Regions from separate parts of the Streptomyces sp. NPDC050535 genome, predicted to be linked through region 3. Evidence: riboswitches for the same ligand, from Rfam matches in the RefSeq annotation. Region 3 holds a riboswitch; each other region holds the start of a gene.
The links. Region 3 has a riboswitch for S-adenosylmethionine ahead of thrC (threonine synthase). Riboswitches for the same ligand answer to the same signal wherever they lie in the genome.
Positions count from the first base shown of each region.

Region 1: it holds a riboswitch for S-adenosylmethionine, as region 3 does, so the genes downstream of both, ACIBLC_RS11455 (putative leader peptide) here and thrC (threonine synthase) in region 3, are expected to answer to the same signal.
Region 2: it holds a riboswitch for S-adenosylmethionine, as region 3 does, so the genes downstream of both, ACIBLC_RS20945 (aminotransferase class V-fold PLP-dependent enzyme) here and thrC (threonine synthase) in region 3, are expected to answer to the same signal.

Region 1 is NZ_JBITHE010000004.1:145,393-155,321, forward strand. It holds gene ACIBLC_RS11430 (MsnO8 family LLM class oxidoreductase) at 1-970, opposite strand, end outside; gene ACIBLC_RS11435 (LLM class flavin-dependent oxidoreductase) at 984-2,216, opposite strand; gene ACIBLC_RS11440 (NtaA/DmoA family FMN-dependent monooxygenase) at 2,213-3,601, opposite strand; gene ACIBLC_RS11445 (LLM class flavin-dependent oxidoreductase) at 3,620-4,867, opposite strand; gene ACIBLC_RS11450 (putative leader peptide) at 4,943-5,068, opposite strand; SAM riboswitch class IV at 5,108-5,220, opposite strand; SAM riboswitch class IV at 5,516-5,661, shown strand; gene ACIBLC_RS11455 (putative leader peptide) at 5,698-5,763, shown strand; gene ACIBLC_RS11460 (glutathione S-transferase family protein) at 5,856-6,629, shown strand; gene ACIBLC_RS11465 (peptidoglycan-binding protein) at 6,651-7,352, opposite strand; gene ACIBLC_RS11470 (SpoIIE family protein phosphatase) at 7,673-9,929, shown strand, end outside.
Region 2 is NZ_JBITHE010000009.1:16,423-26,351, reverse strand. It holds gene ACIBLC_RS20975 (NlpC/P60 family protein) at 1-388, opposite strand, end outside; gene ACIBLC_RS20970 (NlpC/P60 family protein) at 642-1,676, opposite strand; gene ACIBLC_RS20965 (NYN domain-containing protein) at 1,982-3,328, opposite strand; gene ACIBLC_RS20960 (hypothetical protein) at 3,362-3,601, opposite strand; gene ACIBLC_RS20955 (rhomboid family intramembrane serine protease) at 3,755-4,486, shown strand; gene ACIBLC_RS20950 (Lrp/AsnC family transcriptional regulator) at 4,483-4,764, shown strand; gene ACIBLC_RS20945 (aminotransferase class V-fold PLP-dependent enzyme) at 4,822-6,183, opposite strand; SAM riboswitch class IV at 6,373-6,489, opposite strand; gene trpD (anthranilate phosphoribosyltransferase) at 6,607-7,671, opposite strand; gene ACIBLC_RS20935 (cytochrome bc complex cytochrome b subunit) at 7,827-9,479, opposite strand; gene ACIBLC_RS20930 (Rieske 2Fe-2S domain-containing protein) at 9,476-9,929, opposite strand, start outside.
Region 3 is NZ_JBITHE010000012.1:137,658-147,586, reverse strand. It holds gene ACIBLC_RS25820 (extracellular solute-binding protein) at 1-1,087, shown strand, start outside; gene ACIBLC_RS25815 (DUF3263 domain-containing protein) at 1,120-1,356, shown strand; gene otsB (trehalose-phosphatase) at 1,480-2,328, shown strand; gene ACIBLC_RS25805 (trehalose-6-phosphate synthase) at 2,363-3,775, opposite strand; gene ACIBLC_RS25800 (glucosyl-3-phosphoglycerate synthase) at 3,852-4,826, opposite strand; SAM riboswitch class I at 5,003-5,150, shown strand; gene thrC (threonine synthase) at 5,168-6,496, shown strand; gene ACIBLC_RS25790 (MoaD/ThiS family protein) at 6,630-6,905, shown strand; gene ACIBLC_RS25785 (cold-shock protein) at 7,419-7,625, shown strand; gene groL (chaperonin GroEL) at 8,019-9,644, shown strand; gene ACIBLC_RS25775 (NADH:flavin oxidoreductase) at 9,918-9,929, shown strand, end outside.

The sequences.
Region 1 (9,929 bases), on a different contig from region 3:
TGTCGAGGCGGTCCTGGACCAGCGCCCGGTCCTCGTCGGTCCAGACATGGGCGCGGGCCTGCTCGGGGGTCGGGAACTCGATCGCTCCCTCGGCCGTACGGATGCTGCGGACCCACGTCCCGTAACCCGTGGCGAGTTCGCGCGCTGTGGTGTCGTCCTCGGCGACGACGACGTCCGCGGAGACACTGACGTACGGCTTGTCGAGCACCTCGGACGGCTGGAAAGCCGCCCGGTACCCCTCCGCCGCCTCCAGCACCGTCGCCGGGCTGACGTGATAGTTCGCCGCGAACCGCAGGCCGTTGCGGCCCGCGACGTCGGCGCTCTGGCCGCCGCTGCTGCCCAGGATCCAGATCTGTACGTCGGCGCCCTCACCCGGCACCGCGTGCGCCTCGACGCCGTCCTCGGAGCGGTAGGTGCCCGCCAGCAGCGCGAGGATGTCGTCGATCTGCTCGCCGTAGTCCTGCGACCGGGCGTTCGGCAGCTGAAGCAGCTTTTGGTGGAGCGCGACGCGGGGTGAGCCGAGCAGGTGCTCGAAGGAGAACCGCGGGGGAATCCGCAGCCCGTTAGCGGTTCGGCCGTCCACGACCGGTGTGGTGGTCGGCAGCGGTGTGGCGGGCCCTGTCGGCGGGCGCCCGCCGGAACGGCCGAGCCCCAGATCCAGACGCCCCGGATGCAGCGCGTCGACCAGGCCGAACTCCTCGACCGTGGCGAGGGCGGTGCGGTGACCGAGCTGTACGGCCCCGGAACCGAGCCGGATCGTGGAGGTCGCGGAGGCGGTCAGGGCGAGGACGACGGCCGGTGAGGTGCCCGCAACGCCCGGGTTGAGATGGTGCTCGGCGAACCAGTAGCGGGCGTACCCGAACCGCTCCGCCCAATGGGCCAGATCGATGGAGTTGCGCAGCGCCTCGGCCGCCGTGGAGCCGGACGAGATGGGGACGAGGTCGAGAACGCCGAGGGGGATGTCGGACATGGAACGGGTCTCCTCACCGGTCGGCGGGTGCGGGCAGGGACGAGGACGCTGACGGAGGCGCCGGGTCTGGCCGTGGTTCTGGCTCTTGCTCCGGCGTGACCGCGGCAGGCGCCGCGGACGTGACCGGCGCCAGGGACGTGGCCGGCACCGGGGACGTGACCGGCGCAGGGGACGCCTCCGGGACCGCTTCGGCGAACACCGGTCCCCACGCGAACGGCGGATCGGGAATCTCCCGTCGCAGCACGGGCGCGATCTCGGACTGGAAGAGTTCGAGGGAGGCGCGGTGCTGAGCCCCCGTCAGCCCGCTCGCGTCCGCCTGCAGGTGCTGCACGGTGTGCCCGAACCGCTCGTGGTAGCGGTGCACTTTCTCGATCACCTGCTGAGGGCTGCCGATCAGCGCCGAACTGCGCTCCACGTAGTCCTCCAGGGTCGGGAACACCGGCTCCAGTCCCAGTGCCTTCTGGAACGCCAACTGCCCCTCGAAGACCGGCCGGTAGGCGGCGACCGCCTCCTGCGAGGTGCGGGCGGCGTAGTAGCCCGCGGAACCGGCACCGACCGCGATTCGGGCCGGGTCGTGGCCGTAGTACTCCCAGCGCTCCCGGTAGTGGCGGATCAACTCGGCATACGGCTCTATCGGGTTGGTGACGTTCGCCGAGAACAGCGGATCCCCGTAGCGGGCGGCGAGGTCCACCGACTCCTTGCTGGTCGCGCTGCCGTGCCAGACCCGGACGGGCTGCTGGAACGGCCGGGGCCACACCTCCGCCTCGCTCAGCTCCGGGCGGAAGCGGGTCGCGGCGGTCACCTTGTCCTGCCGCCAGATCTGCCGGAACACCTCGTAGCTCTCGGCGTTGCGCTCCCACTGGTCCTCGGGCGTGACCTGGAACAGCTCCCGCTGGGCGGCTCCGTTGCCCTTGCCGATGATCAACTCCAGTCGGCCGCCGGACAGATGGTCCAGGGTCGCGTAGTCCTCGTACGCGCGCACCGGGTCAAGGAGGCTGAGCGTGGTGACCGCCGTGAAGAGACGGATGCGCGAGGTGAGGGCGGCGATGTGGCTGAGGACGACGGGTGGCGAGGAGGAGATGAACGGGCGTTCGTGGCGCTCCCCCACGCCGAAGCCGTCGAAGCCCAGCTCCTCGGCCAGCAGCGCGTTGTCGATGACCTCGCGAAAACGCGCGTTGGTCGGTTTCCGTACGCCGGTCACCGGGTCCGGCGCGTGCACGATCAGGGTGATCGCGAGGAACTTCACGAGGCGGCTCGCTCGGCCGGCGCGTCGGTGTCGCGGTGGGCCAGGCCGAGGTGGTCGCGCAGGGTGGTGCCCTCGTACTCGGTGCGGAAGACGCCGCGTTCCTGGAGCAGCGGTACGACGGTGTCGGCGAAGGCGTCGAGGCCGCCCGGAGTGATGTGCGGGACGAGGATGAAGCCGTCGCTCGCGTCCGCCTGGACGAAGTCGTCGATGGTCTCGGCGACGGTCGCCGGGGAGCCGACGAACGCCTGCCGGTTTCCGGTCTCGATGACCAGGTCGCGGATCGACCACTTGTTGGCGGTGGCGAGCTCCCGCCACTCCGTGGCCGTGGCCAACGGGTCGCGGTACATGCGCACTTGGGCGCGGCCCCGGGCGATGGTGTGTTCGCCGAGGTCCGGGTCGATGTCGGGGAGCGGCCCCTCCGGGTCGTACGCGGACAGGTCGCGGTTCCAGACGAACTCGAGGTGCTTGATGGCGGTGGCGCCGCTGACCTGCTGGCGGCGCACCTCGCGGGAGATCTCCTCCGCCTCGGAGTCCGTGTCTCCGAGGACGAAGGTGGCGGCGGGCAGGATCAGCAGCTGGTCGTGGGTGCGGCCGTGCCGGGCCAGTCGGCCCTTGACGTCCGTGTAGAACGCCTGCCCCTCCTTGAGGGTGCTGTACCGGCTGAAGATCGCGTCCGCGCCGGCGGCGGCGAACTCGCGTCCTTCGTCGGAGTCTCCGGCCTGGAAGACGACCGGGCGGCCCTGCGGGCTTCGCGGCACGTTGAACTGTCCCTCGATGTCGAAGTGCTGGCCCTTGTGCACGAAGGCTCCGGCCCGCGCGTTCCGCAGGAAGGTGCCGCTCCCCCGGTCGGCGATGATCTCGTCACCGTGCCAGGAGTCGAACAGTTCGTTGGCGGTGGCCAGGAACTCCTTGGCCCTGGAGTACCGCTCCTCCTGCGGCAGGAAGCCGCCGCGGCGGAAGTTCTCCCCGGTGAAGGCGTCCCAGGAGGTGACGACGTTCCAGGCGGCGCGCCCGCCGGAGAGGTGGTCGAGGCTCGCGAACTGACGGGCCACCTCGTAGGGCTCGTTGAACGTGGAGTTGATGGTGCCGGTCAGGCCCAGGTGCTCGGTGACGGCGGCGAGCGCGGTGAGGACGGTGAAGGTGTCGGGGCGTCCGACCACGTCCAAGTCGTATATCTTGCCGCCCTGTTCGCGCAGGCGGAGGCCTTCGGCGAGGAACAGGAAGTCGAACTTGGCGCGTTCGGCGGTCCGCGCGAAGTGTGCGAAAGAGCTGAACTCGATGTGGCTGCCGGCTTCGGGGTCGCTCCACACGGTGGTGTTGTTGACGCCCGGGAAGTGCGCCGCGAGGTGGATCTGCTTGAGCGGCTTGTCGGTCGACCTGCTCATGAGTGGGGTCCCTCCGGCTCAGACGTGGGCGGCGTAGCGGTTGGCGGGGCGGGCGAGTCCGAGCAGCCCGCGCAGGGTGTCGGCCTCGTAGGAGTGCCGGAAGGCGTCGCGGCGTTGGAGTTCGGGGACCAGGCCCCGGGTGATCGCCGGCAGGTCGTGGCCGGCGACGGCGGGGCGCAGCCGGAAGCCGGTCAGCCCGGTCTGCTGCAACTCCTGCAGCAGATCGGCCAGTTGTACGGGAGTGCCGGTGAACACCCGCGCGTCGCTCGTGTACGGGTAGCCGGCGAGGGTGTCGAGGCGCTCCCGGCGGGCTGCCGCGGCGGCGGGGTCGTTGTCGAGGAACACCACCAGGTCCCCGAAGAGGTGCAACGGCTCCTCGGCGCGTCCGGCAGCCGCCTGTTCGGCGCGGACGGCGGTGATGACGGCGCGTGCCTGCCCGGCGTCGTGCGGAGTCACGTATCCGATGTCGGCGCTGCGGCCGAGGAGCCGGAACGGCGCGCCTGTCCCGGACTCGTGGGCCAGTGCGGTGACCAGGGGTTGCCCCTGTGGCGGACGGGGCGTGATCGAGGGGCCCTTGACGCTGAAGTGCTTGCCCTCGAAGTCGATGTAGTGCAGTTTGTCGCGGTCGACGAAGCGGCCGGTGGTGACGTCCCGGATCTCCGCGTCGTCCTCCCAGCTGTCCCACAGCCGGCGTACCGCCTCGACGTAGTCGGCGGTTTCGTCGAAGAGGTCGACGATCAACTCCCGTAGCGCGGGGGTCTCCAGGTCCTCGACGTGGAGTTTCGGGAACGAACGGCGTCCGAAGTGCGCGGCCTCGTTCTGCCGTGCCGACGCCTGTACGCGCAGCCCCGCCCGGCCGGTGCTCACGTAGTCGAGGGTGGCGATGGCCTTGGAGGTGTGGAAGGGCTCCGTGTGGGTGGTGACCACGGTCGGCACCAGCCCGATGTGGCTGGTCAACGGCGCTACGCGGGCGGCGATGAGAACGGCGTCGAGCCGGCCGCGTACCTGGTCGGTGCGTGCGTCCGGCTCGCTGAGGCGTGCGGACTGGGGGCCGAGTCCGTCCTCGATGGTCACGAAGTCGAGCAGACCGCGCTCGGCCTCGGTGATCAGGTCGGTCCAGTACGAGGCGGTGAACAGGTCGTCGGGACGGGCCACGGGCTCGCGCCAGGCGGCCGGATGCCAGCCCGCGCCGTCGAGGGCGACGGCCAGGTGCAGTTCGGCGGATGAAGGAGAGGGGGACGAGGGCAACAAAGGTGACGAGGACACGGAAAAGGTGCCTTCCTGATCGACCGTACGAGATCGCCGGGCCCCGGTGCGGAGGTGCGGCGGCTGGGTGACGGGTCAGGGACGACAGAGCGCGCCGGCCACGCGCTGGAGGTCGATGTGCGGCCGGGTGTACAGGTGCACGCGACGGCGCGGGGCGAGAACCATGACACGGAGGAGAAGCACGGCCTGCACGTCGGTCACCTCCGCCCTTCCGGCTCGGCGGGCCCTGGGGCCGCGTCGGCATCGCGCTTGCGGAACCCGGTCGGGTGCCACCTGGTCGTCACCTGGAGCACCCCGCCGCGGAGGAGGGTTGCCGGTCAGCAAGCCAGGGCTTGACGCTGACGCTCATAACCTGCTGTGGACGTTACGGGAGGCCACAGCGGTGCGCAATGCCCGGAGATCATGCCCGTTCTCACATCGCCGCGTGTCCTCGACAGCGACAACCACCGGGCCGCACGATCTGTTCCGCGTGACATCTCCGGCCGGAGACAGGCCTGTTCCGCATCGCGTGTCCGGCCTGTTCCGCATCGGTGTCCGGCCCGTTCCACCTCACATGTCCGGCCGGAGACAGACCGGGTGACCACCTGATGAGACTGCGGCGGAGGCCTTCTTGACGGCCTCACGGAGCGCGCCGACACTGTCGGGGACGGTCACGATTGTCAGCGCCCTTCGGGCAGGTTCTCCCTGTCCGTGAGGTCATCGGCCCCGGCTTGCTGGCAGGCAACCCTTCCACCGCGACGGGGTGCCCCGGGTGACGACCGGGTTCCGCCGGTGCGGCGGGACAAGCGTGGTCTCGCGTCTCGCGAGCCCCGAGTGTGGAACCGGTGGGAATGACCAAGAGCGGTTTGACGAGGCGCCTGCACATCGATCTGTTGCGTGTCTCCAGCGCCTACTGATCCGAGTGATCCGGACCGGTACGTAGCGCAGTCACTCCGTTCCGCCGCGGTGCCCACAAGGTGGCCGTGGCCTCCTCGCCCCATGGAGAGTCATGTCCGAGACAATCTCGCACGCCTCAAACACCGGTACCTCCTGTACCCCGACTTCGTGCGTTCCCGGCTCACTTGACGCGATCCCCCACCCCCGGATCACCGCCGCGCCGTCCGCACGCCCGCACCGCTTCCGCAGCCGCATCGGAGTCGGTCTCGCCGGTGGCTTCTATCCGGCGCCGCACCGCTACGAGCTGTATCTGTCGACGCGCTGTCCCCTCTCGCTGCGTGTCTCGATCACTCTCGGCCTGCTGGGTCTCAGGGACTCGGTCGCCACCACGCTGCTGGCGCTCCCCGGCGACACCCCTGCCGCGTTCGCCGCACTGCGCAGGGTGTACGAGGCCACCTGGCACCACTACGACGGTCCGCTGACCGCGCCCGCGCTGTGCGACCGGTGGAGCGGACGCGTCGTCAGCAACCACACGCCCGACATTCTGCGCGACCTCGGTGACCTCCTCACCGAGCGCGCCGGATCCTGCCACTCCCCGCTCCGCCCGTCGGAACCGGCCGCGGACACGGACGCCCTGCGTGACCTCCTCGACCGCGAGGTGACACCGACCACGCCACCGGCGCGGCGGTCTGCGGCACTTGATCTACTGAACCGCCAACTCGCCTCCGGTCCCTACGTGTTGGGCAAGGAACTGACCGCCGCGGATGTGGACCTCTGGGTCGCCCTCGTCCAGCTCGAGGCGACCGAGGACCTGTCCGCGTACGCGCTCCTCCAGGACTACGTACGACGCCTCGACGCCCACCCGGCGTTCCACCGGAACCTGTGACCGGCCGAGGGCCGGAAACCCTCACGTGCGGGATTCCAGGGCAGCCCGGGTGTCGTTGCCGTAGACGCCCGTCTCGTCGCCCCGGATCCCGTACCAGAGCTGGAAGCGGGCCACCGCGGCGGTGAGTGTCGGGTCGTAGGTGCCGCTCGTGCCACCGCTCTCGTAGACGTCCGGGATGTCGAGGAGCCGTTGCTGGAGGTCCGTCACGTCGGGGCCGCTGTCGCCCTCCCGGAGGGTTCCTTCGCCGTCCGGGTCGGCGGCGCGGGAGGGGGCCTGGGCGACGGGTGCCGTGGCGGACGGGACGGCGGCGGACGGCGGTCCGTCGTCGCCGTCGCCGTCGTCGTCGCCCGGGAGCAGCAGCGCCAGGGCGAATCCGGCCAGCGCGGCCGCCGCCACCGCGACGACGACCGTGGCCTGGCGTCGTCCCGTGGAGTGCGCGCGCTCCTTGCGTGGGGCACGCGCCGGTGGTGCCACGGCCTTCGGCGCCCCGCCGGCGGTGTAGTCCTCGCCGGCCAGGACGGGCGGCAACTCCTCCGTCTCGGTCTCCCGCGTCGGCGTCAATCTGATCGACTCATAGCTTTCGTGCGAGTCCGCGCTCTGCTGATCCTCGCGGAACTCCCTCAGCAGTTCAGCGAGGGCCTCGGTTCGGCGGCGGCGCTGGACATACGTGGGTTCCAGCGCCGGGCGGCGCGCAGGTTGCTCGCGTTCGGGCGGTGTCGACACACTGCTCTCCTTCCGTGCGCGCGGTCTCCCGCCATTCCCGTGGAGAGATACGGAGGCAGCGGCACGGGAGTTCAGCCGATGGCCTTACCTCGCCTGAAGCTCCGCCGGGGGCGCCTGTAGCCCCGCCGGACGACAAGCGGCGGACATGCGGCGAACGAACACGGAGAGTCACCAATGGAGAGTCCGTGAATTCGCCGAAAGCCCTACGAAAGTCACGCCCGACCCACCGTGCGTCTCACTAAAGCCCGCGCGACAGTCATACAACGTGAAGAATGGGTGCGAGGGGGTAGGACCACCTTCGGAGAGCGGAGAGGGTCGCGGTGGGTGCGAGCAAGGAACGGGACGCAGCGGCCCGGCAGCGCTTCGACATGGCTGACGCCGTGCCACTACTGCTCGATGCCCGTAGGGCGGTGACCAGCTGGACCGCGGACGCCGAACGGCTGCTGGGGTACACCCCGGGAGAGGTGCTCGGACGGCCCGCCGCCGACCTGCTGATCGCCGAGGACGCGGCACGGGTCCCGGAGCTGGCCGAGCGGTGCCGTGGTGACGGCGGCTGGGCCGGCCTGCTCACCGCGCTGCACCGGGACGGGCACCCCCTGAAGCTGATGGTGCGGGTCGTCCCCCTGCGGGCGGACGGCGGCCCGGCACGCTGGGTGGTGCTGCTCGCCGAGCTGGCCGACGGGCCGGGCTGGGACATGAGCCGCTCGGTGCTGGAGCGGATCACCTCGCGTTCCCCGGTGGGCATGGCGATCCTGGACACGGATCTGCGGTACGTGTGGTCGAACGCCGCGCTGGAGCAGTTCGGCGGCGGCCGGTCCACCCAACGCCTGGGACGGAGACTCGCCGATGTGCAGCCGGGCCTCGACACCGAGCTGATCGAGGCACAGATGCGTCAGGTGCTGGAGAGCGGCGAGCCGGTGGTCGCGTACGAGCACGTGGGCCGCCTGCGCTCCGCGCCCCACCGCGAGACGTCCCACGCCATGTCGTTCATCCGCCTGGAGGACGACCAGGGCCACCCGATCGGCGTGTACTACACGGTCGTCGACATCGGCGAGTCCTACCGCGCCCGTCGGCGGCTCGCCCTGCTCGACCGGGCCGGCGAGCACATCGGCCGCAGCCTGGACGTCATGCAGACCGCGCAGGAGCTGGCCGATGTCGCCGTGCCCGGGCTGGCCGACTTCGTGGCCGTGGACCTGCTGGAGTCCGTGCTCAGGGGAGGCGAGCCCGCGCCAGGTCCACGGAGCGACGCGGAGACGGTACGGCTGCGGCGCGCCGGGCAACGGTCGGAACAGGGCGGTACCCCGGAGACCGCCTTCGGGATCGGCGATGTGGTGACCTACGGGGCGGGCTCTCCCCCGATCAGGTGTCTGACCGACGCCGAGTCCTGGCGCGAGGAGCGGCTGGACCCCCTGACCAGGGAGTGGACCACAGGAACCCCCGGCGGCCGGGCCGCCTCCTTCCTCGAGCTCGGGCTGCACAGCGTGATGATCGTGCCCGTCCAGGCCCGCGGCGTCACCCTGGGCATCACCACGTTCTTCCGGCGCAGCCGCCAGGATCCCTTCGACGAGGACGATCTGAGCCTGGCCGAGGAGTTCGTCGGCCGGGCCGCCCTGTGTGTCGACAACGCCCGCCGCTACACCCGCGAGCGCGACGCGGCCCTGATCCTCCAGCGCAACCTTCTCCCCCACCGCTTTCCCGACCAGGAAGCGGTGGAGGTCGCCGCCTGCTACCGGCCCGCGGACGAGCTGACCGGTCTCGCCGGCGACTGGTACGACGTGATTCCGCTGTCCGGGGCGCGGGTGGCCCTGGTGGTGGGTGAGGTGGCCGGCCACGGTATCGACGGCGCGGCGGCCATGGGACGGCTGCGGTCGGCCGTGCAGACCCTCGCCGATCTGGACCTGCCGCCCGAGGAGGTGCTGGCCCACCTCGATGACGTGGTCAGCCGTTCAGCCCGGGAGGAGGGCACCGGCGCCGACGACCGTACGAGTGGCATGCAGGCGGTCGGCGCGAGCTGTCTGTACGCGGTGTACGACCCGGTGAACGGGCACTGCGCCATGGCGAGCGCGGGCCACCCCGCACCCGCGATCGTCACTCCCGACGGCACCGTCACGTTCGCCGACCTCCCCTGCGGTCCCGCGCTGGGCGTGGGCGGCCTGCCCTTCGAGTCCGTCGATCTGGACCTCGCGGAAGGGAGTGTGCTCGCGCTGCACACCGACGGTCTCATCGCGACACCCCGTACCGGACGCGACCCGGAGGCCGGCAGGGAGCGGCTGCGCCACGCGCTCGAGGCGCACGGCCAGGAGCTGGACGGGCTGTGCCGCCGGATCGTGGACGAGCTCGTACCGACGCGTCCGTACGACGATGTGGCGCTGCTGATGGCCCGGACCCGTCGGCTGGGGGCCGGGCAGGTCGCGACCTGGGACCTGCCCATCGACCCGGCCGTCGTCGCCGAGGCCCGCAAGTCGACCTCCCAGCAGCTCCACACCTGGGGTCTGGACGAGCTGGCCTTCACCACCGAGCTGGTCGTGAGCGAACTCGTCACCAACGCCATCCGGCACGCCTCCGGCCCGATCCGGC
Region 2 (9,929 bases), on a different contig from region 3:
CGGCGGCCTTGTCGAGGTAGTCGTCCGGGTCGTCGGAGAACAGCAGCGCGAGGGACGGGTCGATGCCGCCCGAGCGGTACTGGGCCCCGGCGAGCGAACCGAGCGCGTCCCGCATCGTGTTGACCCGCTCCTGCTGCCGGGCGATCTCGTCCTGGGCCACGCGGACCTCCTCGCGCAGCGAGTCCGCGCGCTCGTCGGCCTTGTTGTAGGACTCGGTGGCCTTCTCGGCCTGCTCGTACAGGCGGTCCACCTCGGCCCGGGTGTCGTCCTGTGGCGCTCCGGCGGCCGGTACGGCACCGAGGGCCGCCGCGGCGGCGGACATCACGCAGACGGCGAGACCGGCGCCCCGGTCGAGGCCGGACGGTACAAGGCGGCGATGAGACCCCACGAGTAGCCGCTCTCCCTTCCGCTGACGGTCCCCCGGAGTTGGGGGAAACGCGGCAGACAGTAGCCGTGCGACTACGCACTGGCCAAAGACCCCGGCGGGCACACAACGTGACACCCCGCCGGAGACGCAGGTCACCGACGGGGCACGGGGTCAGCGGGAGCCACCGCAATTCGCCCGTTTGGGCGGCGCGGCGAGCGAAACGGGACGGGGTCCCCCGGCCCGGGGCCGGGGGAGGCGTCTCAGCGCGCTCGGGTCAGATCCTGACGCCGAACTGGAAGGGCATGTTGTTGATCGACTCGTAGCGGACGACCGTGCCGGAGCGCGGGGCGTGCAGCACCTGGCCGTTGCCCGCGTAGAAGCCGACGTGGTGCATGTCGCCGTAGAAGATGACCAGGTCGCCGACCTGGAGGTCGCTCTGCGAGTAGATCCGGGTACCGGCGTTGGCCTGCGCCTGCGAGGTCCGGGGTATGGACACACCGGCCTGGGCGTAGGCCCAGGAGGTCAGACCCGAGCAGTCGAAGGAGGACGGGCCGGAGGCGCCGTAGACGTACGGCGAGCCGATCACGGACTGCGCGGCGCCGTACGCGGAGCCGGCACGGCCGGAGGCGGGGGCCGTGGAACCGCTGGTGGCGGCGGTCTTGGCGGTGGTGCTGGCCTGCGCCTGCTTCGCGTCGAGGGCCGCCTTCTCCGCGGCCGTCAGGCTGTTCAGGAGCTTCTGCGCGTCGGCGAGCTTGCCCTGGACCTCGGTCTTCTTCTTCGCGAGCTCGGTGCGGGTGTCCGCGAGGTCCTCGAGCTTCTCGGAGGCTTCCGAGCGCTGCTGGGCGAGCGAGCGCTGCTTCTCCTGGACCTTCTTGAGCGTCTCGACCTGCTGATTGCTCAGCTGGTCCATCGTGGACGCCTTGTCGAGGTAATCGTCCGGGTCGGCCGACAGGAAGAGCTGCACGGAGGGGTCGATGCCGCCGGTGCGGTACTGGGCGGTGGCCATCGAACCGAGGCCGTCACGCAGGTCGTTGAGGTCGCTCTGACCGCGGGCCACGTTGTCCTGGAGAGTGTCGATCTCCTTCTGGAGCTTCTCCTGCTTCTCCTTGGCCCCGTTGTACTTCTCGGTTGCCTGCTCCGCCTGCTCGTAGAGCTTGTCGACCTTGGACTTGACCTCGTCCACGTTCGGCTTCTCGCTCGGCGCGGCGTTGGCGGCGTTGGCGCTGAGAACCACAGCGGCGGCAGCGGCGGTGGTGAGCACGGTCACACGGGTGCGGCTCGGCTGCTTGGGTCGACGGTGGGACGCCACGAAGGCGAGCTCCTTCTTCCTCCAGCCGCCTGCCGATCACTCCGACGGGCGGGGCCCCCTCCACCGTCACTCCCAATGAGTGATCACCCGAGCAGAGGTTCGAGGCCTGACCCTAGTGACCTTCTTGTGATCAGTTCAAATCCTGATAGGAAAAATCTCGGTCACCGAACGTTTCTTTGCCGACAACTCACCAGCAGTAACGCGCACTTGACGCTACGTTGCGTGAAGATCCGATCAATTCAGGCATCAGGCCCAGACGTTACGCATGGTGCGTAGGCTACCTATGGGACGTACGGCCCAGTCGGCTATCCGTGCGAGAAGCGCTTGAGGAGCACCACCGAAGCCACCGGCCGCGCACCCGCCTTGGCGATCCCGTCGGCCACCTCACGGTCGGTGGAGACCACGATGACCGGCCGTCCCGGCGGCTCGGCGCGCACCAGCCTGCGGATCAACTCGTCCGCGGTGACACCGGCCTTGGAGAACAGCACCCGCACCCCGCGCGGCGGCGCGAGCAGCACCGGCGCGGCCAGCTCGGCCCCGTCGAAGACACACGTCACCTCGGCCCCGGTCTGCGCGGCGAGCTGCGAGAGCTGCCCGAGCAGCCTGAGCCGCTGCTTCTCCAACGGCATCTGCGGATAGCCGGTCTTGGTGACGTTGTAGCCGTCGACCACCAGATGGGCCTGCGGCAGCGCGAGCAACTGGTCGAGGATCGCGGGGTCGTTCTCGGACAGGGCGCGCGCCGCGATGTCCTTCGGGGTCATCCGTCCCGGTTCGACGGCGTCGACCGTCTCGGCCGGCCGCACGGACACGGGTGGCAGCGCGAGCTCACGCCGCAGGCCCTGGGTGGCTTCCAGCACGGTGTCGAGCAGCAGTCGTACGCGCATGTCCTCGACGCTGCGACCCTCGCGCGCCGCTCTCCGCGTCGTCTCCAGGGCGGCCTCGGCCTCCCCGAGCCGTGCCTTCAGGCGCCGGGTCTCGCTCTCGGCGGCGGACACCTGGGTCTGCCCCTCCGCCCGCGCGGTGTCCATCTCGGCCTGGAGCTTGCGCACGGCCGCCTCGCCGCGTTTGACGTCGCTGAAGGCCCCGCGCAGTTTGCGGTGAAGCGATTCGGCTTCCTTCTTGGCCGACTCCAGCTCCGTGCGCAGCCGTTCGGTCTCCGCCTTCGTCTGGCCGCGGGCCTCCACGAGCTCCTGCCGCAGCCGCTCCAGCTCGGCGCGGCTCTCCTCGTCGGCACGCTCGGCGTCCGCCCGCAGGGCCTCCTCGCCCGCCGCGGCCACGAGTTTCACCCAGCCGGTGGGCCGCAGCACATAGGCCGCGGCCGCCACATCCAGCGGATCCGCGGCCGGGGGCGGCGCGCCCGAGTCGAGAGCGCCGGTCAGTTCCGGCTGCGCCTCTCTCAGTTTCTCGGCGATGCGCTGCCTGAAGATGGGGTCCGTCTCCAGCGCCGCCGCCATCGCGTTGCCGGCGAACTTGGCCCGCCTGTTGGGTGCGAAGCGCGCGAACTGCCGCAACTGCGTGGGCAGTTCACCGATGGTGAGGCCGCCGAACCCGTCTGAGACGATCTGCACCACGCGTCGGCGCACACCGTCGGGCAGCGGGCGGTCGAGCACCTCGGCGGTGCCGTCGTCCGGCTCCCCGCTGGTCTCCACCATCCGTCACCCCAATATCCGTGCGGGCCCGCTCCCTCAGGAGCCGGCACCCGGCCTGTCCACGAGTTCCACCTGATCCAACGCGTTGCACCAGCGACAGCGCACCGACTCGATGGTCTCACTGACCACCTCGCGCTCCTCGACCTTGGGCTCCCCGGCCAGGTCGAGGTGCACGTACTCGACGACCTTCGACGAACGGGTGACGTCGAAACGCGTGAGGTTGCCGCAGAGCGTGCAGCGCCACCGGGTCTCGGCGGTCGGGAGGGGAACCGTCATGTGGCGTCGCTTTCCTTCGGGTGTCCGTACCTCGCCGGTCGACCCGGCGCGTATGGCTCGTAACCCTAAGGCCTGGCGGGTACTCGACGCTCGGCCGTCCACTACGGCGAGGCGGTCTGTGTGCATCCGTCCGATTACGCCATGCTCTGCACCATGATCGGCAACTGGAGTACGACGGTCGGCAGAGCCGTGCGGAGTCGGTCGGCACCGGTGACGTACGGACTGATCGTCGTGACCTGTCTGATCTTCGTCATCGGCCCGGCGTCCGGCCTCAATCCGGCGTACGGCACCGGGGACGAGCTGCTGGCCGCCCAGCGGGCCTATTTCCGGCGCTGGGGCGTGGTGCCCTCCGAGCTCCTCACCGGGGACCCGCGCGCGGCGCTCACCCCCGCCACGGCACAGTTCGTGCACGGCGGCTGGCTCCACCTGCTCGGCAACATGCTGTTCTTCTACGTCTTCGGGACGATGACCGAGGAACGGATGGGCCATGTGGAGTTCGCCCTCTTCTATCTGGGCTGCGGCTGTCTCGCCCTGCTGGGCTACGCGGTCGCGAACGCGGAGTCCGGGCAGGCCCTGGTCGGCGCCTCCGGGGCGATCTCCGCGGTGCTCGGGGCGTTCCTGTACCTGTTCCCCAAGGCCCGGGTGACCAGTCTCTTCCCGTTCCTCTTCTTCCTGCCGCTGCGCTTCCCGGCCTGGGTGGTACTGCCCTTCTGGGTGACTCTCCAGTGGCTGGCGGCGAGCCGGGTCGCCGCGGGTCCCGGGGTCGCCTATCTGGCCCACCTGGTGGGCTTCTCCCTCGGCTTCGCCTACGCGTGGGTGCGTTTCGGCCGGACGACTAGAGTGAAAGCCCCAGCAGCGGCCCCCGAGGGAGAAAACCAGCCGTGATCACCGCGATCGTTCTCATCAAGACCAGCGTGGACCGGATCCCCGAGATCGCGGAGTCGATCGCCGCCCTGGAAAGCGTCAGCGAGGTCTTCTCGGTCACCGGCACCTACGACCTGATCGCGATGGTCCGGGTGAAGGCCCACGACGACCTGGCGGACGTCATCCCCGGCAGCATCAGCAAGATCCCGGGCGTCGAGGGCACGGACACGCACGTCGCCTTCCGCACCTACTCCCAGCACGACCTGGAGGCGGCGTTCGCGATCGGCCTGGACGGCTGACGGCCGCGCCCGGTCACGGGCGGGCCACGCCCCGGTCACGGCCGTGCGGTCGGGCCGTCACACGGCGGGGACGCAACGCCCGCCCTCCGTACGGTAGTTCCACTGCGCACCGTCCCGGACGAGCTCCTTCACCGCGCCCACGAACCGCTCGACGTGCTCGTCCGGCGTACCCGCGCCGAAGCTGACCCGGATGGCGTTGAGGGACTTCTCGCCGGGCGCGGCCTCGGGGGCGCCGCACTCCCCCTGGGTCTCCGGGTCGCTGCCGAGCAGGGTGCGCACCAGCGGGTGGGCGCAGAACAGGCCGTCGCGCACCCCGATGCCGTACTCGGCGGAGAGCGCGGCCGCGAAGTGCGAGCTGTTCCAGCCCTCGACGACGAAGGAGATGACGCCGACCCGCGGGGCGTCGTCGCCGAAGAGGGAGAGGACCCGGACCTCCGGGACCTCGGCGAGACCCGCGCGAACCGTGTGGATCAGGTGCCGTTCGCGGGCGACGAGCTTGTCGAAGCCCTCGTCGGTGAGGGCCTTGCAGGCCGAGGCGATGGAGTAGACACCGATCACGTTCGGCGAGCCGGCCTCGTGCCGGGCGGCGCTGTCGTGCCACTCCACGTCCACGCCGCCGTCCACCCGCCGGGTGACCTTACGGCTCGCTCCCCCGCCGGCCAGGTACGGCTCGGCCGTGCGGAGCCAGTCGGAGCGGCCCGCGAGGACACCGGAGCCGAAGGGGGCGTACAGCTTGTGCCCGGAGAAGGCCACCCAGTCGACGTCGAGGTCGCGCACCGACACCGGCTGGTGCGGGACGAGCTGCGCGGCGTCGAGAACGATGCGCGCACCGTGCGCGTGCGCGGCGGCGGCCAGCTCTCGCACCGGCCACAGCTCGCCGGTGACGTTCGAGGCGCCCGTCACGCAGACGAGGGCCGGGCCGCGGGGGTCGCGCTCGGCGAGCGCCCGCTCCAGCGTCGCGACGGCCTCGTCAGGCGTACGGGGGGCGTTCAGGTACGTCACCCGCGCGTCCCGCCAGGGCAGCAGCGAGGCGTGGTGCTCGGTCTCGAAGACGAAGACCTGGCAGTCGGCCGGAAGGGCGGCGGCCAGCAGGTTGAGCGAGTCGGTGGTCGACCGGGTGAACACGACCTGGTCGTCGTCCCGGCAGTCCAGGAACTCGGCGACGGTCTCGCGGGAGTTCTCGAAGAGGTCGGTGGAGAGCTGGGACAGGTACCCGGCGCCACGGTGCACGCTCCCGTAGTACGGGGCGTACGCCGCCACGTCGTCCCAGACCCGCTGGAGGGCCGGGGCGCTGGCGGCATAGTCGAGAGCGGCGTAGGTGACCTCGCCACCGGTGACGAGCGGGACGGCGACATCCCCTCCCAGAACGGACAGAGGGGAACAAACGGCCTGGCCGGTGGCAACGGTGGAGACAGACATGGCGAACTCCTGTGAGACGCGGGGGCGGCGCGCGAGACCGGTCCGCAACCAGGGCGGGGCTCAGCGCGGGAAAAGGCGAAAGGGGTACGCGGAAAAGGGGCTCTACGCCCTATCGCATTCGCTTGCTCACAGAAGGCTCCCTCGAACACCAGGACCCCTGGGCTGTAAACCACTCAGAAGAGTGCGAGGGGTCCGCGCTTGCCGCAGACCTCGCTGCCTACGGCCTGGTCTTCACCCGGGGCACCCCGCCACGGACGGAGGGTTGCCGGACAGTCGGCCGGGGCCTCATGACTGTCACTCATGACCTGCCGAAAAACCTACGCGACGTCATCGCGACGGCGCAACCCGTGTCCGGATCCCGGAACACGAACGGGGCCGGACCTGGTCGGCCCGGCCCCTCCTCTTCACACCAACGGCCCCGCGCTACGCGTTGGTCGCCGCCACCCATCGCTCGAGCGACCGCTTGGCCGCCCCCGAGTCGATGGCCTCCGCGGCCTTCGCCATCCCGGCGCGGATCTGCTCGGCGAGCGGTCCCTCGCCCGGCGAGAGGGCCACCAGGGCCGCCGCCGAGTTCAGCAGCACGGCGTCCCGTACGGGCCCCGTCTCACCGTCGAGGAGCCGCCGGGCCACGTCCGCGTTGTACGCGGAGTCCGCGCCCCGCAGCGCCTCGATCGGGGCCAGGTCGATACCGGCGTCCCGGGGGTCGAAGGACTCCTCCGTGACCTTTCCGTCCCGTACGACCCACACCCGGGAGGTGGAGGTGATCGTCAGCTCGTCGAGGCCGTCGTCGCCGCGGAAGACCAGCGAGGAGTTGCCCCGCTCGGCGAAGACGCCCGCGACGATCGGCGCCATGCGGGGGTCGGCGACCCCGACCGCCTGCGCTTTGACCCGGGCGGGATTCGTCAACGGACCGAGCGCGTTGAAGACCGTCCGGATGCCCAACTGCCCGCGCGCGGCGCCCACATGACGCAGCGCCGGGTGGAACTTCACCGCGAAGCAGAAGGTGATCCCGGCCTCCTCGGCCACCTCGGCCACCCGTTTCGTCGTCAGCTCCAGATTGACCCCGAGCTTCTGGAGGACGTCGGACGCGCCGGAGGCGGAGGAAGCCGCCCGATTGCCGTGCTTGACGACCTTCGCGCCCGTCCCGGCGATGACGATCGCCGACATGGTGGAGATGTTGACGGTCTTGGCCCCGTCGCCGCCCGTACCGACGATGTCGACGGTCCGCCCGGGCACCTCGATCACGTTGGCGTGCTCGTACATCATCCGTACGAGCCCGGTGATCTCCTCGACGGTCTCTCCCTTGGCCCGCAGCGCCACCGCGAACCCGGCGATCTGCGCGTCGGTCGCCTCACCGCGCATCATCAGGTTCATCGCCCAGGCGGTGTCGTCCGCACTCAGGTCACGGCCGTCGAGCAGGCCGTTCAGCAACCTGGGCCAGGAACGGTCCGCCGCGGTGTCGCCTCCAGCGGGGTTCACAGCGCTCATGGTCGCTCCTGGGTTCTCAGAGAGGTGCGCGGGTGGACTCACCCCGGGCACGTAGGGGTGAGTCCACCCTATCCAGCCCGGGAGACGGCAAAGAGCCCCGTCCATGCAATGGACGGGGCTCGAGCCGTGGCGATCAGCGAGGATCGTGCGGGTGATCAGTGGTGGCCGTGGCCGCTCGTGATCTCCTTGTACTCCTCGACGGTGGGCTTGGGGATCTGGTTGTCCTCCCCGTAGTAGCCCTTGCTGAGCTTGGCGCGCAGCTTCTGCGCACCCTTCACCTTGCGCTCGACACCGTTCTCGTCGACCGGCGGACCGATCTCGGCCGGCTTGTACTGCTCGTGCGCGGTGAGCGTGTGCAGCGACTCCTGGCTGAGCGGCTCGTGGATCTCGATGAACTCACCGTGCGGCAGGCGCTTGATGATGCCCGACTCGCGGCCGTGCAGCACCTTGTCCCGGTCCCGGCGCTGAAGGCCGAGGCAGATCCGCTTGGTGGCGATGAACGCGAGAACCGGCGCCACGAAGAACGCGATCCGTACGAACCAGGTGATCGTGTTGATCGACAGGTGGAAGTGCGTGGCCCAGAGGTCGTTTCCACCACCGATGAGCAGGACCATGTACCAGGTGATCCACGCGACACCGAAGGCCGTACGGGTCGGGACGTTGCGCGGGCGGTCCAGGATGTGGTGCTCGCGCTTGTCGCCGGTGACCCAGGACTCGATGAACGGGTAGACCGCGATCGCGACCAGGACCAGCGGGAAGATGATCAGCGGGACGAACACACCCAGGACGAGCGTGTGACCCCACAGGTTGATCTCCCAGCCCGGCATGACACGGATCAGGCCCTCGGAGAAGCCCATGTACCAGTCGGGCTGGGCGCCGGTGGACACCTGGTCAGGCCGGTAGGGGCCCATCGTCCAGATCGGGTTGATCGAGGCGATGCCCGCGATGATCGTGATGACACCGAAGACCAGGAAGAAGAAGCCGCCGGCCTTCGCGGTGTAGACCGGAAGGAGCGGCATTCCGACGACGTTCTTGTTCGTCTTTCCGGGGCCCGCGAACTGCGTGTGCTTGTGGTAGAAGACCAGGATCAGGTGGCCGACCACCAGGCCGAGCATGATGCCCGGCAGCAGCAGGATGTGGATCGAGTAGAAGCGGGCCACGAAGTCGCCGCCCGGGAACTCGCCGCCGAAGAGGAAGAACGAGAGGTACGTGCCCACGATCGGCACGGACAGGATCGCGCCCTCCATGAAGCGGACACCGGTTCCGGAGAGCAGGTCGTCAGGGAGCGAGTAGCCGGTGAAGCCGGTGAACATGCCCAGGACGAACAGCAGGAAACCGAAGAGCCAGTTGACCTCGCGGGGCTTGCGGAACGCACCCGTGAAGAACACGCGCATCATGTGCACGAACATGCCCGCGAGGAAGATCAGCGCGGCCCAGTGGTGGATCTGCCGGATCAGCAGGCCACCGCGCACATCGAAGGAGATGTGCATGGTCGAGTTGAAGGCCTCGGACATCAGCTGGCCCTGCAGCGGGATGTAGCTGCCGTGGTATTCCACCTCGTTCATCGACGGGTGGAAGAACAGCGTCAGGTACACACCCGTGAGGATGATGATGATGAAGCTGTAGAGGCAGACCTCGCCCAGCATGAAGGACCAGTGGTCCGGGAAGATCTTGCGCATGTTGGTCTTGGCCAGGCCGTAGATGCCCAGCCGGCCGTCGGCCCAGTCGGCGACCCGCTCGCCCGCGGGTGCCTTCTTCCGCGAGTTCGCGTCGACCGGGTCGGAGGTGTTCGCAGCAGCAGTACTCATCCGCGCTCCCAGAAAGCAGGACCGACGGGCTCGTCGAAGTCGCCGAGCGCCTCGAGGTAGCCCTCAGCGTTCACACCGATGCGCAGCTGAGGCAGGGCGTGACCCGCCGGGCCGAAGATCACTCGGGCCCCGTCGGCGAGGTCGAAGGTGGACTGGTGGCACGGGCAGAGGACGTGGTGCGTCTGCTGCTCGTACAGGGAGATCGGACAGCCGACGTGGGTGCAGATCTTCGAGTAGGCCACGATGCCCTCGTGCGACCACTCGAGTTCCCGCTTGTCCTTGATGTTGTCCGGCTGGATGCGGACGATCATCAGGGCGGCCTTGGCGATCTGGACCTGGAAGTCCTCGTCGTGCTCCTCCAGGCCCTCGGGCTTGGCGAAGGTGAGCGAGCCGACGACGACGTCCGAGGGACGCAGCGGCTCGTTCGTGTTCATGTTGACGAGTTGCAGA
Region 3 (9,929 bases):
GTACGAGGCCGCCAACCCGGCGGTGAAGGTCGAGGTCAGCGTCTACTCCTGGACCGACGTCGACCGCGAGGTCAAGGAGATGGTCGCGGCCGGGAAGGCACCCGACATGGCGCAGATCGGCGCGTACGCCGACTATGCCGCCAAGGGTCAGCTCTACACCGCCGACGAACTGCTCTCCATACCCGTGCAGGCCAACTTCGCCCTCCAGCTCACCGACGCGGGGGAGCAGCAGCGGGCGCAGTACGGCCTGCCGTTCGCCTCCTCCACCCGGCTGCTCTTCTACAACAAGACCCTCTTCGCCGAGGCCGGTCTCGCCCCGCCGAAGACCTGGGACCAGCTGGCCGCCGACGCCGAGGCGCTCAAGGCCGACGGTGTGAAGTTCCCGTACGCGCTGCCCCTCGGGCCGGAGGAGGCGCAGGCCGAGACGATGCAGTGGATGCTGAGCGGCGGCGGGGGCTACACCGACAACGTCGGTACGTACGCCATCGACTCCGAGGCGAACGTACAGACCTTCACCTGGCTCAAGAACGAGCTGGTCGGCAAGGGGCTCACCGGGCCGACCGCGCCCGCGAAGCTCAACCGGGCGGACGCGTTCGCGGCGTTCACCCGCGGTGAGGTCGGGATGCTCAGCGGGCATCCCACGCTGATGAAGACGGCCGCCGCCAAGGGTGTGAAGTACGGCATGGTGCCGATGCCCGGGGCCGACGGCCTGAGCAAGTCCACGCTGGGTGTGGCCGACTGGATGATGGCGTTCAAGCAGAACGGGCACGCCGAGCAGGTCGGTGACTTCCTCGACTTCGTCTACAGCGACAAGAACGTGCTCGCCTTCTCCCGCGAGTACGACCTGCTGCCGGTCACCACGTCCGCGTCCGACGCGATGGCCGCCGACAGCGACGACCAGGATCTCGCCCCGTTCCTCGGCGAGCTGCCCACCGCCGAGCTGTACCCCGTCGACAAGACCTCCTGGGCCGGAGTCAGCGCCGACATCAAGGCGCAGATCGGGAAGGCCGTGGGGGCGAACGGCAGTCCCGCGGGGGTGCTGGGGTCGCTCCAGGCGAAGGCCGGTACGGCGGACGACGGGTCGTAGTCCTGTCAGTGCCGGGGGCTACCGTGCTGTTCATGGAACCTGTCGAGGGGCTCGGTGCGCGGGAGCGGGGGATTCTCGCCATGGAGGGGCGCGGGTTCTCCGGGCCCGGGGCGAAGGAGCGGGCGATACGGGAGCGGCTCGGGCTCGCGCCCGTGCGGTATTACCAGCTCCTGAACGCGCTGATCGATGATCCTCGGGCGCTCGCCCACGATCCGGTGACGGTGAACCGGCTGCGGCGTGTACGCGACGCCCGCCGGGGCGAGCGCTGAGAATCAGCCCCTCCGGCGTTTGAGGGAGCGGGGTTCGGGGGCGGAGCCCTCGAGGGACGGGAACGGGCAGGGGCGGAGGGGGCGAAAAAACGCCCTCGAGCCCCGCGCGGATAGGGTCGCCGTATGGCTGACCACGCGGATCTCCTGCCGACCCCCGTCACCCCCGCCGGCCGCGCCGGTCTCGAGGCGATTCTCGCCCGCCCGGGCCGCACGGTGATCGGCCTCGACTTCGACGGCACCCTCGCCCCGATCGTCGCCGACCCCGAGCAGGCCCGCGCCCACCCGGACGCGGTCCCCGCACTCGCGACCCTCGCCCCGAGGGTCGCCTCCGTGGCGGTCGTCACCGGCCGCCCGGCGTCCGTGGCCGTCGAGCACGGCGGCTTCGCGGACGTGCCGGGACTGGAGCACCTGGTCGTTCTCGGGCACTACGGCGCCGAGCGCTGGGACGCGCGCAGCGGCAGGGTCAGCGCCCCCGCCCCGCACCCCGGCGTCGCGGCGGTCCGCGCCGAGCTGCCCGGGATCCTCGACGCGGTCGGCGCGGGGCCGGGCACCTGGACCGAGGAGAAAGGCCGGGCGGTCGCCGTGCACACGCGCCGCGCGGCGGACCCGCAGGGGGCGTTCGAGGCGCTGCGCGGGCCCCTGACCGACCTGGCCGCCCGGCACGGCCTGATCGTCGAACCGGGCCGCATGGTCCTGGAAATCCGCCCGCCGGGGATGGACAAGGGCGTGGCCCTGCTCGGACACGTCCGCGAGACCGCCGCCGAAGCCGTCCTCTACGCGGGCGACGACCTCGGCGACCTCCCCGCCTTCGCCGCCGTCGAGGAACTCCGCTCCGAGGGCATCCCGGGCCTCCTGGTGTGCAGCGGCAGCTCGGAGGTCGCGGAACTGGCGGCCCGGGCCGACCTCGTGGTGGACGGCCCGGCCGGAGTCGTAGAGCTGCTGCGGGCTCTGGCGGCGGAGCTCGGCCGGTGAGCCGGATCCGGGTCTCCGCCGCGGAACCGGGACGCTAGGGCCTCTTCTCCAGCTCCCGGAGCTGCTCCAGGAACCACTGCGCCGGAGGCAGCGCCGTCGCCGCGGCGGCCAGGCGTTTCGTGCGTTCGGCCCGCTCGCCGGTGCCCATCGACAACGCCTCGTGCAGCGCCCGCGCGGTGCCGACCACGTCGTAGGGGTTCACCACGATCGCGTCGTCGCCCAGCTCCTCGTACGCCCCCGCCTCCCGGGACAGCACCAGCGCGCACCCCTCGTCGGAGACGACCGGCACCTCCTTGGCGACGAGGTTCATGCCGTCCCGGATGGGGTTGACGAGGGCCACGTCGGCGAGCCGGTAGGCGGCGAGGGAGCGGGCGAAGTCGTCCTTGACGTGCAGGACGACCGGGGTCCAGCCGGGCGTGCCGTAGGCGGAGTTGATGTCGTCGGCGACCCGCTGCACCTCGGCGGTGTAGTCGCGGTACACGGCGAGGTCCTGCCGGGAGGGGTATGCGAAGGCGACGTGCACGACCCGTTCGCGCCAGGACGGCTGGTCCTCCAGGAGCTGCCGGTAGGCGTGCAGCCCGCGCACGATGTTCTTCGACAGCTCGGTGCGGTCGACCCGCACGATCGCCTTCCGGCCCTCGCCGATCTGCTCACGCAGTGTGACCATCCGTTCGGCGACATCCGCCTCGTGCGAACGCTCGCGCAGGAAGTCCGCGTCCGCGCCGAGCCCGTGCACGCCGACGCGTGTGTCACCGAGCCCGCCGGCCATCTCCTCGGCGCACGCGGTGAACGCGGACGCCCAGCGCTGGGTGAGGAAGCCGAGGCGGTCCGCGCCGAGCATGCCGCGCAGCACCTGCTCGGCGATGTCGTCGGGGAGGAGGCGGAAGTAGTCGACCGGCGCCCACGGCGTGTGCGAGAAGTGGCCGATCCGCAGGTCGGGGCGGAGTTCCCGGAGCATGCCGGGGACCAGGGTCAGGTGGTAGTCCTGTACGACCACCACGGCCCCCTGCGCCGCCTCGTCGGCCAGCGCCCGCGCGAAGGCCCGGTTGTAGGCCTCGTACGACGCCCACTGACGCCGGAACTCCGTGTCGAAGACCGGCTCCAGCGGCGTCTGGTAGAGCATGTGGTGGATGAACCACAGCACCGAGTTCGCGATGCCGTTGTAGGCGTCCGTGTGCGTCTCCGCGTCGATGTCCAGCATCCGTACGCCGTCCTCGCCGACCCCGCGCCGCACCGCCTCGCGGTCCCCGTCGCCGAGCGCCGAGCACACCCACAGGGCGCCCGCGTCCGGGCCGATCGCCGACAGGCCCGAGACCAGCCCGCCGCCGCCCCGCCTGGGGTGCAGCGAGCCGTCCTCGTGGACGTCGTAGGAGACCGGGCCGCGGTTGGACGCGACGAGGATGCGGTGGGAACCCTGCGGAGACGCGGTGGAAGACGTGGAAGCCATACGCCTCAACCTAGCCCGGCCCGGAAACGCTCAAACGTACGGACGGGGTATCGCGAGGGCGTATACGACCGCCGGATTACGCCGCTTTGCGTGCCTGGTACTCCGTGATCTCCGCCATCGGAGGCCGTTCTTCCGTATCGACGGAGTAGGTGCGCGGCTCGAAGCCGGACTCGCCCCGCTCGAACTGGGTGAGGGCCGGACGGATGAGGTGTCCGCGGGCGAGCCGGAGCTGCGCGGTGCGGTAGATCGCGGCGGACATCCGGCCCAGCGCCTGGCCGTCCTGGTGCCGGTGCTTGCGGACACCGACGTCGACCTGGGCGAGCGCGTCCAGGCCCACCAGGTGCAGGGCGTCGACGAGCATGCCCAGCTCCACGCCGTATCCGACGGGGAACGGGAGCTGTTCGAGGAGCGAGCGGCGGGCCGCGTACTCGCCGCCGAGCGGCTGGACGAATCCGGCCAGCTGCGGCCAGTGCATGTTCAGCAGGGGGCGGGCCATCAGTTCGGTGACACGGCCGCCCTGGCCGGCCGCGGTCCTGCCGGAGGTGGGTTCGCCCGGCAGGTTCAGCGGGCGGTCGTACATCGCCTTGACCAGGTCCACGCCCGGATCGGTGAGCAGCGGCCCCACGATCCCGGAGACGAAGTCCGACGAGAACTCCTTGAGGTCCGCGTCGATGAAACAGACGATGTCGCCGCTCGTCACGAGGAGTGACCGCCACAGCACCTCGCCCTTGCCGGGCACGGCCGGGATGCGGGGGAGTATTTCGTCCCTGTGAACAACCCGGGCGCCGGCCGCGGCGGCGACCTCGGAGGTGCGGTCCGTCGAGCCCGAGTCGATGACGACGATCTCGTCGACGAGAGGGACTTTCCGGGTCATCAGGTCGCGGCGGATGATGGAGACGATCTCACCGACCGTCGCCTCCTCGTTGAGCGCGGGCAGAACCACGCTCACCGTGGAGTGGGTGGATCGCTTCGCGGCTATGAGCTTCTTGAGCGGGCGGTCACTCACGGACCAGGAGCGCGTGCTCAGCCAGCGCTCGACGTCTTCCAGCACGTGCGGCTCTCCCTTGCGTTCATTGGGATGCTTGTGCCCGTCGCCGCGCCGGCAGGGGGTGTTGTCGGCATCTCGCGGTTCGGACGGCTCTCTCCACCATCCAGGCCTTCGGTTACAGTCTTGAACAACGCTGATGACCATCGCATGTCGGGGTCGGCCGGCGTACAACTGAATACCGCTCATCCAGAGGGGCAGAGGGATACGGCCCGTTGAAGCCCCGGCAACCCTCCAGCTGGTTCTTGTCACGTCGACGTGGTGAGGCTCCCGGCTCGGGAAGGTGCCAAATCCGTCTCACGGCGAAGTGCGTCGTGAGGAAGATGAGGAGAAAGGGCCTCCCCTCCATGGCTGCGCAGACAGTTGCAAGCACCACCGCGAACACCACGAGCACCGTGACCTCCCCGGATTCCGGGAACTCCGTCGATCTGGGCCCCGCCGCCGCGCTCTCCTGCCGCGAGTGCGGGCACCGCGTGCCCCTCGGTCCGGTCTTCGCCTGCGAGGAGTGTTTCGGGCCGCTGGAGATCGCCTACGACTTCTCCGCCTACGAGACCGAGGACCTCCGCAAGCGCATCGAGGCGGGCCCCGCGAACATCTGGCGTTACGCGCCGCTCCTGCCGGTCCCGGCGGACGTCGCGGAGAAGCCGAACATCAACCCCGGCTGGACCAAGCTCGTCAAGGCCGACAACCTGGCGCGCGAGCTGGGCGTCACCCCGGGCAGGCTCTTCGTCAAGGACGACTCGGGCAACCCGACGCACTCCTTCAAGGACCGCGTCGTCGCCCAGGCCATCGAGGCCGCCCGCGCCTTCGGCTTCACCACCCTCTCCTGCTCCTCCACCGGCAACCTCGCCGGCGCGGTGGGCGCCGCCGCCGCCCGCGCCGGCTTCCGCTCCTGCGTGTTCATCCCGCACGACCTGGAGCAGGGCAAGATCGTCATGGCCGCGGTGTACGGCGGGGAGCTCGTCGGTATCGAGGGCAACTACGACGACGTGAACCGCTTCTGCTCCGAGCTGATCGGCGACCCGGCCGGCGAGGGCTGGGGCTTCGTCAACGTCAACCTGCGGCCCTACTACGCGGAGGGCTCGAAGACCCTCGCGTACGAGATCTGCGAGCAGCTCGGCTGGCGGCTGCCCGACCAGCTCGTGGTCCCGATCGCCTCCGGCTCCCAGCTCACGAAGATCGACAAGGGTCTCCAGGAGCTGATCAGGCTCGGGCTCGTGGAGGACAGGCCGTACAAGATCTTCGGTGCCCAGGCCGAGGGCTGTTCGCCGGTGTCCGTGGCCTACAAGGCCGGCCACGACGTCGTACGGCCGCAGAAGCCGAACACCATCGCCAAGTCGCTGGCCATCGGCAACCCGGCCGACGGGCCCTACGTGCTCGACATCGCGCGGCGTACCGGCGGTGCCGTGGAGGACGTCAACGACGAGGAGATCGTCGAGGCGATCAAGCTCCTCGCGCAGACGGAGGGCATCTTCGCCGAGACCGCGGGTGGCGTGACGGTGGGTGTGGCGAAGAAGCTGATCGGGAACGGTCTGCTCGACCCGACCCTCACCACCGTCGTCCTCAACACCGGCGACGGCCTCAAGACCCTGGACGCGGTGGCCTCGGACACCGGGCTCACCGCGACCATCCGCCCGAACCTCGACTCCTTCCGCGAGGCCGGCCTCGCGTCATGAGCGGGGGCGCTCCGCTGGAATGCCGTATCAGGGCCGCGGGCCGACGGGGGCCGGTCGCCCCCCGCCGACCCGGCCCCGCGCCCCTGGGGCGCTGTTCCGCCGCACCTGAGCACCCGACCGGAGGTCACACCGAATGAGCGTCAACGTCCGCATCCCCACCATCCTGCGCACCTACACCGGCGGCAAGGCCGAGGTGGCCGCCGAGGGCGGCACCCTCGGCGAGGTGATCGCCGACCTGGAGCAGAACCACACCGGTATCGCCGCGCGCGTCCTGGACGACCAGGGCAAGCTGCGCCGCTTCGTCAACGTGTACGTGAACGACGACGACGTCCGCTTCGAGCAGGGTCTGGAGACGGCGACGCCGGACGGCGCGGGCGTCTCGATCATTCCGGCCGTCGCCGGCGGCTGACCGACGCCGACGCCGACGACGGCCGGCCGGCGGCCCGCGGCTGACCGTCATTCGCCGTCACGCACGGTGATTGCAGTTACCTTGGGTAATGGTAATCACCGAGAGTTCATCGAATTGCCCCCTCCGCGAGAGAAGCGGAGGGGGCAATTCTGTATGGTTGAGCGCGGTACAGTTGGGGAAGCTGCTTCGCTTTCGAGTCGGTTTCATGCCGGGCGCATATGAGTACCTGCCCGATGCCCGACAAGAAGCAGCCAATGTACCCCGCATTTTTGAGCCGTTTATGGCATTTGTGGGGCCCGACTTGCCCGGAATCTTTGTGAATTCTCCGGATATTCCCGATCGGTCGTGCTCAGAATTCTCGTCCGATTGACCTGTTGCAGAGGGCAGTTGGACGGATACATTCAGCCGCGGTCGACGCGTTCCGGCGCACACCCCCAATCCTTGGGGGGTGAGGTCTGACCCGGGCCCGCGAAGTGCGGTCCTGTGCAAGGGCCAGTAATAGGGGAGTTAGGCATGGCTCAGGGCACCGTCAAATGGTTCAACGCGGAGAAGGGGTACGGCTTCATCGCGGTCGACGGTGGTGCGGATGTATTCGTCCACTACAGCGCGATTCAAATGGACGGCTACCGCACCCTTGAAGAGGGCCAGCGGGTCGAGTTCGAGATCTCGCAGGGCCAGAAAGGGCCGCAGGCGGACATGGTCCGGCTGGCGACCAGCTGAAGCACGCGCCGACTGATTGTTCTGTTCGACGTGACGAAGGGCTCGTGTCCCCGGCAGGGGGCGCGAGCCCTTCGGTCTGTCTGTCCCCCTGGCTGCATGTCCGGCCCTGCGGCTGTCCGCGTGCCCCGTCGGCTGCCTTCGCGTCCCTCCGGCTGTCTTCGCGCCGGTCGCGCCCCCCGCCCCACCTGCGGATCTTTCGGAGCCGCTTGCACTCGGTAGGGGCGAGTGCTAATCATTGGCGTTAGCACTCTGCAGGTGAGAGTGACAACGAGGACCGGGTCAGTGAGGCCCGCAGGCCAAGTGGGGCAAGGAACCACGAGGCACGCAGGCCGTCCGTCGCGGGCGCGGGCGCGGTCCGGAGCAATCCACCCCAGTCCGGGAGGACCACTTCACATGGCCAAGATCATCGCGTTCAACGAGGAGGCGCGGCGCGGTCTCGAGCGCGGGATGAACCAGCTCGCCGACGCCGTCAAGGTCACCCTTGGTCCCAAGGGTCGCAACGTCGTCCTCGAGAAGAAGTGGGGCGCCCCCACGATCACCAACGATGGTGTTTCCATCGCCAAGGAGATCGAGCTCGAGGACCCTTACGAGAAGATCGGCGCTGAGCTGGTCAAGGAAGTCGCCAAGAAGACGGACGACGTCGCCGGCGACGGTACGACCACCGCGACCGTTCTGGCGCAGGCGCTGGTCCGCGAGGGCCTTCGCAACGTAGCCGCGGGTGCCAACCCGATGGCCCTCAAGCGTGGTATCGAGAAGGCCGTCGAGGCCGTCTCCGGTGCCCTGCTCGAGCAGGCCAAGGATGTCGAGACCAAGGAGCAGATCGCTTCCACGGCCTCCATCTCCGCCGCCGACACCCAGATCGGCGAGCTCATCGCCGAGGCTATGGACAAGGTCGGCAAGGAAGGCGTCATCACCGTCGAGGAGTCCCAGACCTTCGGTCTGGAGCTGGAGCTCACCGAGGGTATGCGCTTCGACAAGGGCTACATCTCGGCGTACTTCGCCACCGACATGGAGCGTATGGAGGCCGTCCTCGACGACCCCTACATCCTGATCGCCAACTCGAAGATCGCCAACGTCAAGGACCTGCTCCCGCTCCTGGAGAAGGTCATGCAGTCGGGCAAGCCGCTGCTGATCATCGCCGAGGACGTCGAGGGCGAGGCTCTGTCGACGCTGGTCGTCAACAAGATCCGTGGCACCTTCAAGTCCGTCGCCGTCAAGGCTCCGGGCTTCGGTGACCGCCGCAAGGCCATGCTCGGCGACATCGCCATCCTCACGGGCGGCGAGGTCATCTCCGAGGAGGTCGGCCTCAAGCTGGAGAACGCGGGTGTCGACCTGCTGGGCCGTGCCCGCAAGGTCGTCATCACCAAGGACGAGACGACGATCGTCGACGGCTCCGGCTCTGCCGACCAGGTCGCCGGCCGGGTCAACCAGATCCGCGCCGAGATCGAGAACTCCGACTCGGACTACGACCGCGAGAAGCTCCAGGAGCGCCTGGCGAAGCTCGCGGGCGGCGTGGCCGTCATCAAGGCCGGTGCCGCCACCGAGGTCGAGCTCAAGGAGCGCAAGCACCGCATCGAGGACGCCGTTCGCAATGCGAAGGCGGCCGTCGAGGAGGGCATCGTCGCCGGTGGTGGCGTGGCTCTCATCCAGGCTTCCTCGGTCTTCGAGAAGCTGGAGCTCACGGGTGACGAGGCGACCGGCGCCAACGCCGTGCGGCTCGCGCTGGAGGCCCCGCTCAAGCAGATCGCCATCAACGGCGGTCTCGAGGGTGGCGTCATCGTCGAGAAGGTGCGCAACCTGCCCGTCGGCCACGGCCTGAACGCCGCGACCGGTGAGTACGTCGACATGATCGCCGAGGGCATCATCGACCCGGCGAAGGTCACGCGCTCTGCCCTGCAGAACGCCGCGTCCATCGCCGCGCTGTTCCTCACCACCGAGGCCGTCATCGCCGACAAGCCGGAGAAGGCCGCTGCCGGCGGCGCTCCGGGCGGCATGCCGGGCGGTGACATGGACTTCTGATCGGCCTCGGGGCTTCGGCCTCCGGTTGATCACCGTCCTTCGTACCGAGGGCGGCACCCCTTCTCCCAAGGGGTGCCGCCCTCGGGCGTTTCCGGGACCCGCCCGACAGAGTGACCTGGATCACGTGAGGGGTGTGCCGGGGCCGGAATGCGGTGACGGACGGGCCGGTTGAGGCTCTTGAGCGAATCAATGCACGTGCACATATTCATCACATGTACCTATGCATGAGCATCTCGCGGACCGGCATCACCTCTCTCCCCCAGGAGCACTCACGTGACACTCGCC